DNA from 4 places in the Blautia sp. Marseille-P2398 genome. Region 4 is predicted to be linked to each of the others. Evidence: riboswitches for the same ligand, from Rfam matches in the RefSeq annotation. Region 4 holds a riboswitch; each other region holds the start of a gene.
What was found. A riboswitch is a leader RNA that binds a small molecule or an ion and turns the genes downstream of it on or off. The one in region 4 is predicted to bind cobalamin.
Positions count from the first base shown of each region.

Region 1: it holds a riboswitch for cobalamin, as region 4 does, so the genes downstream of both, ACESZG_RS08580 (leucine-rich repeat domain-containing protein) here and ACESZG_RS04730 (sirohydrochlorin cobaltochelatase) in region 4, are expected to answer to the same signal.
Region 2: it holds a riboswitch for cobalamin, as region 4 does, so the genes downstream of both, ACESZG_RS08565 (hypothetical protein) here and ACESZG_RS04730 (sirohydrochlorin cobaltochelatase) in region 4, are expected to answer to the same signal.
Region 3: it holds a riboswitch for cobalamin, as region 4 does, so the genes downstream of both, ACESZG_RS08780 (cysteine-rich small domain-containing protein) here and ACESZG_RS04730 (sirohydrochlorin cobaltochelatase) in region 4, are expected to answer to the same signal.

Region 1 covers NZ_CAXSTD010000006.1:65,428-68,692, forward strand. Annotated here, with positions in the region: gene ACESZG_RS08575 (IS110 family transposase) at 1-820, shown strand, start outside; cobalamin riboswitch at 1,153-1,356, shown strand; gene ACESZG_RS08580 (leucine-rich repeat domain-containing protein) at 1,559-2,377, shown strand; gene ACESZG_RS08585 (adenosylcobinamide amidohydrolase) at 2,422-3,265, shown strand, end outside.
Region 2 covers NZ_CAXSTD010000006.1:61,760-65,024, forward strand. Annotated here, with positions in the region: gene ACESZG_RS08560 (hypothetical protein) at 1-1,046, opposite strand, end outside; gene ACESZG_RS08565 (hypothetical protein) at 1,165-1,902, opposite strand; cobalamin riboswitch at 2,051-2,261, opposite strand; gene ACESZG_RS08570 (hypothetical protein) at 2,768-2,914, opposite strand.
Region 3 covers NZ_CAXSTD010000006.1:110,531-113,795, reverse strand. Annotated here, with positions in the region: gene ACESZG_RS08790 (BMC domain-containing protein) at 1-46, shown strand, start outside; gene ACESZG_RS08785 (EutP/PduV family microcompartment system protein) at 135-683, shown strand; cobalamin riboswitch at 775-970, shown strand; gene ACESZG_RS08780 (cysteine-rich small domain-containing protein) at 1,377-1,673, shown strand; gene ACESZG_RS08775 (C1 family peptidase) at 2,084-3,265, shown strand, end outside.
Region 4 covers NZ_CAXSTD010000003.1:73,675-76,939, reverse strand. Annotated here, with positions in the region: gene ACESZG_RS04735 (hypothetical protein) at 1-179, opposite strand, end outside; gene ACESZG_RS04730 (sirohydrochlorin cobaltochelatase) at 504-1,901, opposite strand; cobalamin riboswitch at 2,102-2,279, opposite strand; partial or broken gene hisI (phosphoribosyl-AMP cyclohydrolase) at 2,473-2,799, opposite strand; gene hisB (imidazoleglycerol-phosphate dehydratase HisB) at 2,878-3,265, opposite strand, start outside.

The DNA.
Region 1 (3,265 bases), on a different contig from region 4:
CAAAACCATGAATCGCCAGTTCGGCTTTTACATGAAGCATAAGACAGCTATGAAAAATAATCTTATCGGCATCCTTGACCAAACCTATCCTGGTGTTAATACTTACTTTGACAGTCCTGCACGCAGTGACGGCAGCCAGAAATGGGTTGATTTTGCATCTACATACTGGCATGTGGACTGTGTCCGTAAAATGTCCCTGAATGCCTTTATCGACCATTATCAAAACTGGTGCAAACGCAAGAAGTACAACTTCAGTCAGTCAAAAGCTGAAGAAATCTATGGAAAAGCAAAGGAACTTGTTCCTGTACTTCCAAAGGATGCCATTACAAAGCTTATTATCAAGCAGGCTGTAGACCAGCTTAATAGTGCCTCTACAACTGTTGAGTCACTACGCACTCTCATGAATGAAACTGCATCCAAACTCCCGGAGTATCCTGTCGTTATGGCTATGAAAGGTGTTGGAACTTCACTTGGTCCTCAGTTGATGGCTGAGATTGGAAATGTTTCCCGTTTCACTCACAAAAGTGCTATTACTGCATTTGCCGGTGTAGATCCCGGTGTTAATGAATCCGGAACCTATGAACAAAAAAGTGTTCCTACCTCAAAACGAGGTTCCGCTGATCTAAGAAAGACTTTATTTCAGGTAATGGATGTCCTAATTAAAACGCATCCTCAAGATGATCCTGTTTATCAGTTCTTAGATAAGAAACGTGCTCAAGGCAAGCCTTACTATGTCTATATGACTGCAGGTGCCAACAAGTTTCTAAGAATCTACTACGGACGAGTGAAAGAATATCTCGCATCTCTTCCAGAGTCTTAATTATCCACCAAAATTTTCAGACCAGCACTGGCGTGGTGGTCTAATTTTGATACCCAATTTTCAACCTGTATAAATTTTTCAATATTCTTTCAATTTAGCCTTGACTTTTTATTTGCAGGCTAAAGTAACGAGAATGCGACGCGCAATTATTCAAAACCAAAAACATTACCTGCAAATCATACAAATCCCCACACATCCAATAACCAGCGCACAGAAAAGAAACGCTTTCCCTGCGCGTCCCCTCCCTGATTTTGTCTCCCCCTCAAAAAATTTGTTGTCTTTTCTCCAAAAAAGTGTATAATACGTATAATACAATTTAATCGAACATTCATTGACAATTACCGGTTTTTAGTTCTGTCAGTCACGGTATAGAAATGTCGGACTTTCAGCTAAGAGGGAATCAGGTCAGAATCCTGAACAGTCGTGCTGCTGTATACGTGCAGCCATATCTCATATCCATTGCATCGTTATGCGAGAAGGAGAGACATGGCGTTACTGCGTGAGTCAGAATACCTGCTATAAACTGCCGCCATTAACTACACGCAATAGGAAATGGAAGGGTGATCTTCTTTAGTGTTCTCTTTTTTACAGAAGTATCATCCTTACATATGTTTTCTCTGTTCCTTTTAAGGAATATAGAACACCGGCAGTTATTGGTACCTTGTTATTTTTATCATAGTCCATACTACTCCCATGCAGAGAAAACAACATTGTCTATCAGCAAAGGAGTATTTTTTTATGTCAAATTCTCTGACACTTACGCGTCGTAACTGCGGACAGTATATTGAGAAGAATATGGAACTTCCACAAAACTGCCGCTCTATCTCAGCAGAAACCTTTTTTAACAGACCTGATATTCGTTCTGTGGTATTTCCCTATGAAATGGAACAGATTGGAAACAAAGCCTTTCAGGGATGTTCCCGGTTAAACAGAATAGAGCTTCCTGAACATCTGCAAAAACTTGGCATAGGGGTATTTTCAGACTGCATTTCTCTGAAAAAAGTCAAAATTCCCGCCAGCCTTACCAGTATTCCAAAAAACGCATTTAACAATGGCCGGAAACTGAACAGTCTGGAGTTCGCCCCGAACAGCAAACTGACATTTATCGGTCCGAATGCCTTTTCAGAATGCGCTACTCTTACGGAAGTTGTTTTCCCTGCCTCTCTGGAAGAAATCGATGACAGGGCTTTTTATAAATGTAAGAAACTGAGTTGTATTTCTTTTCCGGGGGGGGATTTAAGGGTTATCGGAAAGCAGGCTTTCTATTTCTGCGGAATGGATTCGCTGCAGCTGCCTGATTCGCTGGAAGTTCTTGATGAGAGTGCTTTTTTTAAGTGCTGTAATCTGACCTCTGTGGTGATTCCGCCCAATGTCAGATACCTTGGAAAATGGATCTTTCATGGATGTAACCGCCTGCAGTATCTGGAGATTCGCCATGATCCTGAATTTATCGGGGAATGGATCATCAACAAAGCGGCTACGATCCGCTGTTATAAAGGTTCTAAAGTAGACAGATACTGCCAGCAGTCAGGATTCAAAGTAGAATACTTTTCCTAATAACAACAAAATCTGTATTGAACAGACAAAAAAGAGGAATGTTTATGAATGATACTTTTACTTATTTTCAAAAGAAGGGATGTACTGTTTTTTCTTTTCCGGGAAAAACAAGGGTTCTTAGCACCAGTCCTCTTAATGGCGGGATCACTGCTCATCTCACGCATGCTTTAAATATCAACTGCATGAATGGTGCCTATGAATGTGAAATGCTTGGAAACACCTATGAGGAAGACCTGAACATTCATACAAAAGAGCTGGGAATTGATCCGCAGACAGCAACCGCACTCAGCACAGCGGCATGGACTGAACTGTGTGCTGTTGAGAAAATCTGTTATCAGGAGTTATCCGTGACTGCTGCTGTTACAGGGGGAATTGATTCAAACGGAATGTGTCCGGGAGATCCTTCTTCTTACTATGAAAGAAACGGTGCTTACGAGATGCTGCCACCCGGTACGATCAATGTTTTTATCTATATCAATCAGAATGTTACAGAGGCAGCCATGGTCCGCTCAATGATGATTGCTTCGGAGGCAAAAGCAGCGGCCGTTTCACATCTCTTACTTGGAAGCTGTTATTCAGAAGAAATCGCGACAGGTTCTGGTACTGACGGAATGGTGATTGCCTCGGCTATGGAGGGAGAGCTGACACTTACCGATGCCTCCGGACATTCCAAGCTTGGAGAGCTGATTGGCAGGGCAGTCCGTATGGCAGTAAAACATGCCCTGATGAAACAGACAGCTGCCTGTGGTCCGAGACAGTTTCAGGTTCTTGTTCGTACTGGCAGATATGGAATCACCCCGGGAACTCTGTGGGATTTTTATACAGAGCACGAGATTCTTTTTCATGCATACAATATTAGTTTTAAGAAAGCTTCTGAGCTGGAAGGAA
Region 2 (3,265 bases), on a different contig from region 4:
TCGGTTTGTGGATTATAATATGGATAGCCATTATTATCTTCTGGGGAAATAGTCCATTTTTTATTAAAGTCAAACCCTTCATAAGTTCCCTGGTTTTTCATTTCAGACGTAGTTTTGCCAAAATCAGCATAATTAGGAAACTCTTTATTATTATCTCTATTTGTAATATATTCAGACATGATTTTAATGTCTGGCATATTTTCTTTATCATAATAACAATTGGTTGCACTTGCTGACGTACTAAAAAAACTTTTTCGTGTAAATGAAACACATAGATATCCCCATGTATTATCTTTTATTTTGGGTTCCAGTTCATCTGCTAATGACTTTATTGCTTCCGAATACTGTCCATATCCTATACAATTTTGGTAAGTTATTCCAGTATTAATTGTTCCTAATTGACAAAATTCAAATGATAAATCATTATCAACAATATCGTCAGCTATTTCTTCGATTGTTTTTTCACTCTGCAAATCGTAAGTTATTGCTATGGAAGAATCCATTAAAGTTCCGTTTCCCTCGATTGCACCTATATAAACATCTGTATCTTCATCGTCATAAATACAAGTTACGTTTCCTTTAATTGTTATTCCTTTTGCAATTCCATCACATCGCGAAAAGACAGTTTGAAATTCATCTGTTTCGCTATTATATGCATATGATTCATCAATTTGTACATTTATATTTTCTACAATTCCATTGTCATTTATACGAAAAGGAAATACAGCAATGTTTTCTTTTGCTTCTTTTGAAGCATATGTAATGGTGTGTCCTTTTCCGTTCAATATGCCGCCAAAACTAGATGTTGCTTCTGGAACATCTGAAATGTCAATGTCATTACATAGTATAACCGTTTTATTATTATAATTTTGTATATTTTCGATAAAATTATAATAATCTTGTTCTGTATTAATACAGTATTTCCCTGTTGAATCTTGTGATAATATATCTGAATTAGCTTTTACAAGATAGGCATTACTAAATAATAGAAAAGCTGAGAATATTAACTGATATAAGATTTTTTTTTCTTTTTTCTTTTTCTTCATATCTATTTACACCCTAAAATTAAAATAATATGAAAAAGACGAAGAACTAATGCTTTATAAAGTGAAACTTTATAAAGCATTAGTATCTTCATCTTTTTATTTGCTATTAAAATTTACTTTATTTCCAACCCGGAACCTGAATCCACTGATCTCCCTGCTGAACATAACTGGAAAATCCAAGATCTAATCCCATCATCATAGAAAAATCTAAGCATACAGTGTGTTCTTTAGTGTCGGAAAGTACAGTATCAACACCTAAGTTATCTGTATTACCATCAATAATAGTCATCCAACCTGAATAATTATTATAGTCTTTCTCAGAAAGCCAATCTGTTTTATGTACTATATTGTTCCAGGTTGAATTTTTTGTAACCTTCATGCTTTCTGTTTCTGTTGTATTAAGATTTGATAATTTGAAATATTTTCCTCTTCCGTTAGCAAGAGAGTTTGCTGTTTTATTTGCTGTACCATCATCTGCAAATACTTTCCCTAAATCGCTATTAGCATGATTTTCCATTTTAACAGCTGGAATATAATTTCCATACTGACTATCATACCAACTTAAAACTCCTTGATAATGATAAGTTTTACCATTTAAAGTCTCTTTTGTTTCAGTATCAGATCCCGAAACTGCTTTCAGAACATCTAGTGCAGTAACAGAACCGTTGGAATTTGTTACTGTAACAACTTTTTCTGGCACAATGTCTGGTGACGCACTATTTTTTCCTGTTAAACCAGTTGTCTTTATAGACACTTTTGCAGTTACTGTATCTGCCATAGCCGGTACTGCTGTGCTTCCTACCATTGTTGTTGCCATTAAGAATGCAATCACGCTTTTTCTTACTTTCATGTTCATTTTGTTTCCTCCTTAATTAAATGTATTATTTTTTTGCAGGTTATCCTGCAAAATATATCATTTCGCAGCCTTTTCAGACCACGTTTGATACCTGTTTTCCATAAGAAAGGGTATAAAAAATAAACCTCCGTTATGCCTACAGATATTTGTTTTTTATTTTTACTAAAGTCCGTCTCCTGACTTAAAGTTCCAGAGTATTTTTCAGACATACTCTAACCTACTTACTGCCCTTCTCAGAAATAATTTCCAATGGCTTCGCAGTGTTCGTCCTTATTACAGTGGGGATGAGACCGTACCGGTATCTCACCGGATTTCCAAAAGCTAAAGATAAAGAGATAACGTTACTTCCGATATTCTGTTATCAAAGTGCAAAAAAAATCCCTGCCGGATTCGGCAGGGAATATCAATGTACAAACCAAGAATCCACTCCTATCCTTTATATTAAAGTATCCCTTATGAATACTTCTACAAGAATACAGTGAATTGCAGACTGAATATACTACAAGGGACGAAAGCCCTGTTTGGGATTCTCACCCAACGATTCTTCAATCATTACCGTAGTAATGAGCTGTACATGTGCGCTAAACGCTATTCGTTTTTTACGAAACCATCTTAACATTTTGTCCATAATTTGTCAATATCCCGATTACAAATAATTACTTCCCTTATTATCCCCGGAATACGTCTGAGAAAACACTCTTTTACAGAATCTCCACAATGCGGAATATACAAATCAAAGGAATGATCTTCCACACCTCTGTTGTGAATTACTCGGCAACTGAGTTACCAGAGCATCTGAATTAAGGCGGGATACCGCCTTTTTTCAGGGTGCATCCATGGCACCACTACTGTTTGCTCTTTAGAGCTATACAGCTACTTTTATTATTTCCGGTGTTTTCAGTCCGGTTACGGACAGTTCTTTTTTTACTCCGGATACGGAGTGATATTTTCTCAGGATATTATATGCGCCTACGGCATCTGCGTTATAGGTTCTGTTTCCCTCTCTGTACAACCCTCTCTCTTTCCGTTTGGACGGCTCTGCATATCTTTTCCCTACTTCCGGTGACAGCGGACTGCACTGGCTGGTATAACTTTCTTCCTATTACAATATATTTATGGTTAATATCCCTTACATCCAGTAAGGAATTATCCATCTTGTTGCTTAAGCTGTTAGAATGTAGGTAGCAATTGGATATCTTTTTCTTCCTTGGACTTCGCGTCCGTAAAACAGACTGATAACCAGTTCCTCATTCGCAGCGTTCGTTTTATGCAGGTTGAATCACCTTAGGTGCATTCGTGTCACACCACAGTAGATTGAATAGGCAATGAGTAAAACTGGTACTTATCCATTGCAATAATCTTA
Region 3 (3,265 bases), on a different contig from region 4:
TAGAGAGGTGCTTGGCTTTAAGACTTGTGCAGTTCACAAAAGTTAAAACATACGAAAAGTCAGTTATTCTGTATCGATGGTGCTTATGTAACTGCCGGAATAGCTGAGAGAAGTGAAAGGGACAGACATTAAATATGAAGAAAATATTTCTGATGGGCAGAAGTGAAGCAGGTAAGACTTCATTAACGCAGGCATTAAAAGGCGAAAAACTTCATTATGTAAAAACGCAGTATACGAATACGGATGATGATACCATTGATTCTCCGGGAGAGTATGCAGAGTCCAAGCATTTCAGCGTAGGGCTGGCCTGTTTTTCTTTTGAAGCAGATGTGGTGGCAATGGTACAGTCAGCAGATGAACCTTTCAGTTTGTTTGGCTATGGCAGTAATGCATTTATTCTGAGACCACTGATAGGAATCATTACGAAAATAGATTCTCCTTATGCGAATGTTCCAATGGTGCGTCAGTGGATGCTGAATGCAGGATGTGAAAGAATTTTTCTGGTAAACAATGTGACCGGAGAGGGGATTGATGAGCTGAGAGCGTTTTTGAATGAGGATGTTCCAAAGCTGAGTCTGGAAGAAGCAAAATTCAGACAGAGTCTTGGTCTGAATGAATGGGATCCGCTGCCGGAAGGTGTGGAATATTCATGCCAAAACACCTCGCGGAATAGTGGTGTGTGAACAGTAACGAATGAACAATAATAATTTGGAAAATATATTGATAAATAGTTGACAAGCTTGTTGCAGGGTGTTATTATAATGACAGTATAATTCCATACAGAACATATTAAGTGCTGATACTGTGAGAAAGAGCAGTACAGAAAGAGGGAATCAGGTGAGAAACCTGAGCGATCCGGTCACTGTAACAGAGGAGCAAATCTCAGAATGTCCATTGTGCCATAGCATGAGAAGGAGAGAGGAGCGATGAGCCTGGAGCCAGGAAACCTGCTTGGTATGGCGAGGTTAAACTTCCGTGTAAAGTGTAACAACCAACTCCGTTGAATCCGCAGCTTCGGAGTGTTGTCTGCTTTTATCTGAAGGCAGACATTTTTTATGGAATGCGCCTGTTCTTTATGAATTATACATGATTAAATGGCAGGCGATACTACTTCGGATTTATTCGTTCCCTCCGCGCACTCATGAACGGATTTTTTTCTACCCCGGGGTAGCATCGCTCCCTCTTATTAATTTTAAATGTATGATCTGTGAAAAATACTGTAATGAATTTTCAATGCTTTGTTATGTGAAGAGAAATTGATAATTTATTAGAGTATTTTTTTTATTTTGTCCTCTGATGGGTGGGATTGATGGAGACTGAGAAAACGGAATTATTCTGGAAAGATAAAAACTTGCAACAGGAGAGGAGAGGTAGCAATGGAGAAACCTTATTGGGAAGGGAAAGAATATTCTTATTTCAGCCATAAGAAATGTGAATTTTTTCCGTGTCATAAGAATGCAGATCCGGATGATTTTAACTGTCTGTTCTGTTATTGCCCGCTATATGCCCTGGGTGAGAAATGCGGTGGGAATTTCCGGTATACGGAAAAGGGAATTAAAGACTGCACAAACTGTATGCTTCCGCATAAGCGAAAAAACTATGGATATGTCACAGGAAAATACCAGGAACTGGCTGATATGATGAAAAGAGCAAAGGAAAGTATCAGCAAATAAGAGGAGAATGTGTCGCTGCTTAGAACGGAGTGAACAGTAACAATGTGTCAGATTAGCACAAATAAGAAAGAACGATTTTCATTGTAATACAATGCTTGTTCTGCTAGAATAAGGATAGCAAAAGAGAAGAGTCTGTAAGATTTTCAAGTCTGTTCTGAGTTAGTATATAAAGCATTTCACACACATTTTCCACACTTTTCACATGCACAGAAGAAAATGCATCACAGGCATTTGACGTCTTTTCCTGGCGACATTTTCTTGTCGGCAGAGCTCTGCATTTCTACATAGAGCCGTCGGAAAACAGGGAAAATTCACTGTTTTCCGACGGTTTTTGTCATTGATCATGGTTGAAAAACAAAAAAGATACTGATATAATGATATTATATTTATGTAAAGGAGTTAACTACTACATGAAAAAAAGAAATACAGCGATACGCGCATTGTCAGTTTTTCTGGCTTATGCAATGGTTTGTACATCGGTACCCGCTGCGGGTCAGGAAATGTTTGGATCCGGAGTCAACAGAGAGACAGAAGAAAATACATCAGATCTGAAAGAATTTCAAAGTTCACAGGCAGATGAATTTGGAACAGATACGGGATCGGATGCAGAATTGTTCGGAAGCGATGATGCAAAACAGGAGTTTCAGGATGGAGAAAACTCAGAAGAGGGTACAGACGGAATCAGGTATATTAAGGGCCGTCCGTTGACAGAAGAGGAAAGAAAGGAAGAACTGGAACCCTTTAAAAATTTAAAACCTTTGGATCCGGGAATTGAAGTGGAGAGTGATCTGACATCAGTTTATGCTGCATATGGAAACAGGGAGGCTGCATTTCCATCTTCCTATGATGCCAGAAAGGAAGGATTAGTTACGCCCGTAAAGAATCAGAATCCATTTGGAACCTGCTGGGCTTTTGGTATGGCAGCAATCATGGAGGTTTCGCTTTTGGCACAGAACAAAGGAACCTACGATCTGTCAGAAGAACATTTATCATATTTTTTCTCCAACAGACAGAATGATCCTCTTGGAAATACCCCTGATGATAAGAATTATGTACTGGGAAATTATCACGTGATAGGAGGTAATGATCACCTGGCGGCGATTTATCTCAGTACATGGTCGGGAATGACCACAGAGGCCGATGTACCATTTCCTACGGATTCTTCGCATCAGAATGATCTGACTGTACAGATTCCGGAAAGTAAGGCTTATAATTCTGCAGCATATCTGAAAAATGCATCTGTTTCCCAATACAGTGAGGAACGTATGAAAGAAATGCTGCTGAATGACCATGCAGTATCCATTATGCTTTATATGAAGGAAAGTTATGTAAATCCGGACACAGCTGCATATTGTTATCCTGTTGGAAAATCAAATTCGACTGTAATTAATCATATTGTGACAGTGGTCGGATGGGATGATACGTATTCAAAGGATAATTTTCTTCCTGTTTCCAATGTAACATCTGATGGTGCGTGGATCATCAAAAACAGTTGGGGGGAGAAGAAAGGAGACGGAGGATATTACTATCTTTCTTATCAGGATCCCAATATCAGTAAACTTGTAAGTGCAGAGGCAGTGGCTGCTTCGGAT
Region 4 (3,265 bases):
TCTGTTTCTTTATTATCTGTGTTTTCTGAATCAGCATCTTTTGCAGTTGTTTCTTCTTTATCAGTGGTTTCTTCTGTTGCCGTATCAGTATCTGTCTTTGCAGCAACCGGGCTTGTACCGATCAGAGTAGCTGAAATAGTAAGTGCTGACATTAATAATGTAAATGAACGTTTCTTCATGATTATTTCTTCTCCCTTATCTTCATATTTTTTATAGTTTTTTCTATCGTGCTGTTCAACCCATCTGCTGCAGAGCAACAGGCTTTTGAACAGGTGATGGCAAATATATTATAGTAATTCCAGAAAATAATGCAATTAAGACAGTTCCTCTGGATCTTTCTCAGATGTGCGCACGTTACTGTGAACGGAATGAACAGAAACGTGCGAACTGTTTGCAGTATTTTATGGAATTGCTATGACTTCTTTTTTTCTTATCATATAATATATCTGCCCGGAAACTTTTGCAAGTTCTCCGGGCAGTTTATCTTGTTTGAACAATATTTTTTATTCAGCGTCAGCCTCTGCAGTATCAGCTGTTGTCTCAGCTGCGTCATCTGCCTGTGCATCGTCTGCACTGTCATCTGTTGCTTTGGCATCAGTATCTTCTGCTGCTGCATCGTCAGATGCTCCAAGAGAATCAATTGCTGCTTTTGTATGAGCCACATACAGATCTTCTACTGCTGCGATTCTTCCAAGACCTGCGATCTGACAGTCAACACTGTCGAAATCACCGGATGCCTCAAACTGAGATTTCCAGGAATCTGCATCATCACCAGCCATATCATTGTTAGCGTGGTCTCCGGCAACAACCATCAGAGGACGAAGGATTACATTCTTGAATCCTGCTTCTTTTACTTTCTCGATAACCTTGTCACATGCTGTGTCTTCCGGTTCTCCCTCTACAGTTCCGATGAAAGCGTTTGTGAATCCAAGATCATCCATCTGTGTCTGCATCTGGTCATAGGTTACGTTAGCTGTATGGGATGTACCATGTCCCATGAATACAAATGCTGTGCCTGCATCTGCTGCTGCTTTCATATCATCAAATCCAGCTTCCTTGCAGGCTTCATCTGTGATCGCCTGAGCAACTGCTTTCTTGTCATCATTGATCACTGTAGCGTCATCACCAACTTCACCGAGCATTGGCTCTGCAATTGCAACAGATTCAAATTTGTCTTTGTATCCATCAATTGCCTCTGTCATTTCATCATATTCTGCACCATGCATCAGATGTGTCGGCTGTACAACAAGATTCTTAACACCGTTAGCTACTGCACGGTCAAGAGCTTGCTGCATATTATCGATTACTTCATCATCTCTTGCCTGTACATGGTTGATGATAATCTGTGCTGTAAATGCACGTCTTACTGACCAGTCCGGATATGCTTTTGCAAGGGCATCCTCGATTCCTTTGATATCCTCTGCACGGCTGTCGTTGAAGGATGTACCAAAACTTACTACAAGAAGTTCATTCTCACCAATCTCATCCTGGTTACGAGGATCATCTTTGGAAGCATCACCTGTGTCACGTCCAAAGTATTCAGGGCTTGCTTCTTCACCTGTTACCAGTTCTTTCTGAGCATCTGTAAGTTTGTCCCATGCTTCTTTTGCTGCTTTGCAGTCTTCGTCAGTTGTGTCTGTTCTTTCCTGAACATAAATCTTATCGATCAGGGCACCAACTTCGTCTGCGGCTTTCTGATCATCATCAGAAGCTTCTGTTGTATCATCAGATGCTTTCTCTGTATCTGCTGCATCTGCATCGTCTGCAGCTGCTTCTGTGTCATCTGCAGCCTCTTCTGTTGCTGCATCATCAGATGCAAAAGCAACTGTACCTGTTGCTGCTGTCATGGAACAGGTCATGGATACTGCCAGTAATAAGGCTAACATGGATTTTCTTTTCATTTCGTTTTTCCTCTTTTATTTCTCGTATTTCCGGACAATTGTATGCACAAAAAAGGCAACTGCATATTCTGCAGCTACCGCCTTCCCATAAATACATGGTTTATATGTACCAGATATATCTGTAATTTCCGATTCTGTCTGATTCATTTAATAAAAGAGCTATGTATCGTTATGAGAATACAGGTTCTGTATACCGCAGACCTTAAATTCTACGCCAAGGCAGTTCTCCTGACTTCGATCATCGCTGTTTCTCCCTTCCCGGTTTCCCAGTGGTTTCTGAAAAGCAGCTCCCATACACAGTGACGGTATCGCTCCGGATTCTCACCGGATTCTCTTTTGCGCATCAAGTACGATGCAACCTTTGCGTTATAACATTGCACATATTCAATTCGGATATTCTTTTTTTATCACATTTTACCAAAAATGTCAATACAATTCGTGTATATTTTCCTTTAATGTTTGGCATTAGTGTTACTGTTCACTCCGTTCACAGTAACGTAGCCAAAATTCATTCCAGATTGCCTGCGGCAATGGAATTTTGGCTTGTATATTATCGCGTTATTCATTACACTTCTGTCAGGGTTTTGAAAAAACAGGTTCTGTTTCCGGTATGGCAGGCTGCACCGATCTGCTCTACTTTAGCAAGGATCGTATCATTGTCGCAATCCAGTGTAAGGGATTTTACAAACTGGAGATGTCCGGATGTGAGTCCCTTCGTCCAGAGTTCATTGCGGCTTCTGCTCCAGTAAGTCATTTTACCTGTTTCAAGAGTGGTATTAAATGCTTCTTCATTCATATACGCCAGCATCAGCACTTCGTTTGTCTGATAATCCTGGGCTATAACAGGTACCATTCCATCACTGTTTAATTTAAAATCAGACCATGCGATGCTGCTTTTTAAATTCACTGTATTTTCCATTTTCTGTCTCCATCTAATTTATTGATTGCCATAAATCATTTCGTAAATTTTCAAATTTTACAAACTGCCCTTGGTAGACAGAATATCTGTGATCCTTGGATCATAGGATGTGGCTGCGTCCAGTGCTTTGGCAAAACTTTTGAACATTGCTTCTGCTACATGGTGATTATTCCCACCTGCCAGAACCCTGATATGAAGATTCATGCCACAGGCATAGGAAATGGCATAGAAGAACTCTTTTACCATTTCCGTAGACATGTCACCGATCCTGTCTGTGGTAAACTCTGCATCCCATACAAAGTAAGGTCTTCCGGACAGATCGATCGCACAGAGCACCAGGGATTCATCCATGGGAAGGATGCAGCTTCCATAGCGCTTAATCCCCTTTTTGTCACCAATTGCTTCTTTTAATGCAGTTCCCAGAACAATTCCTGTATCCTCGATG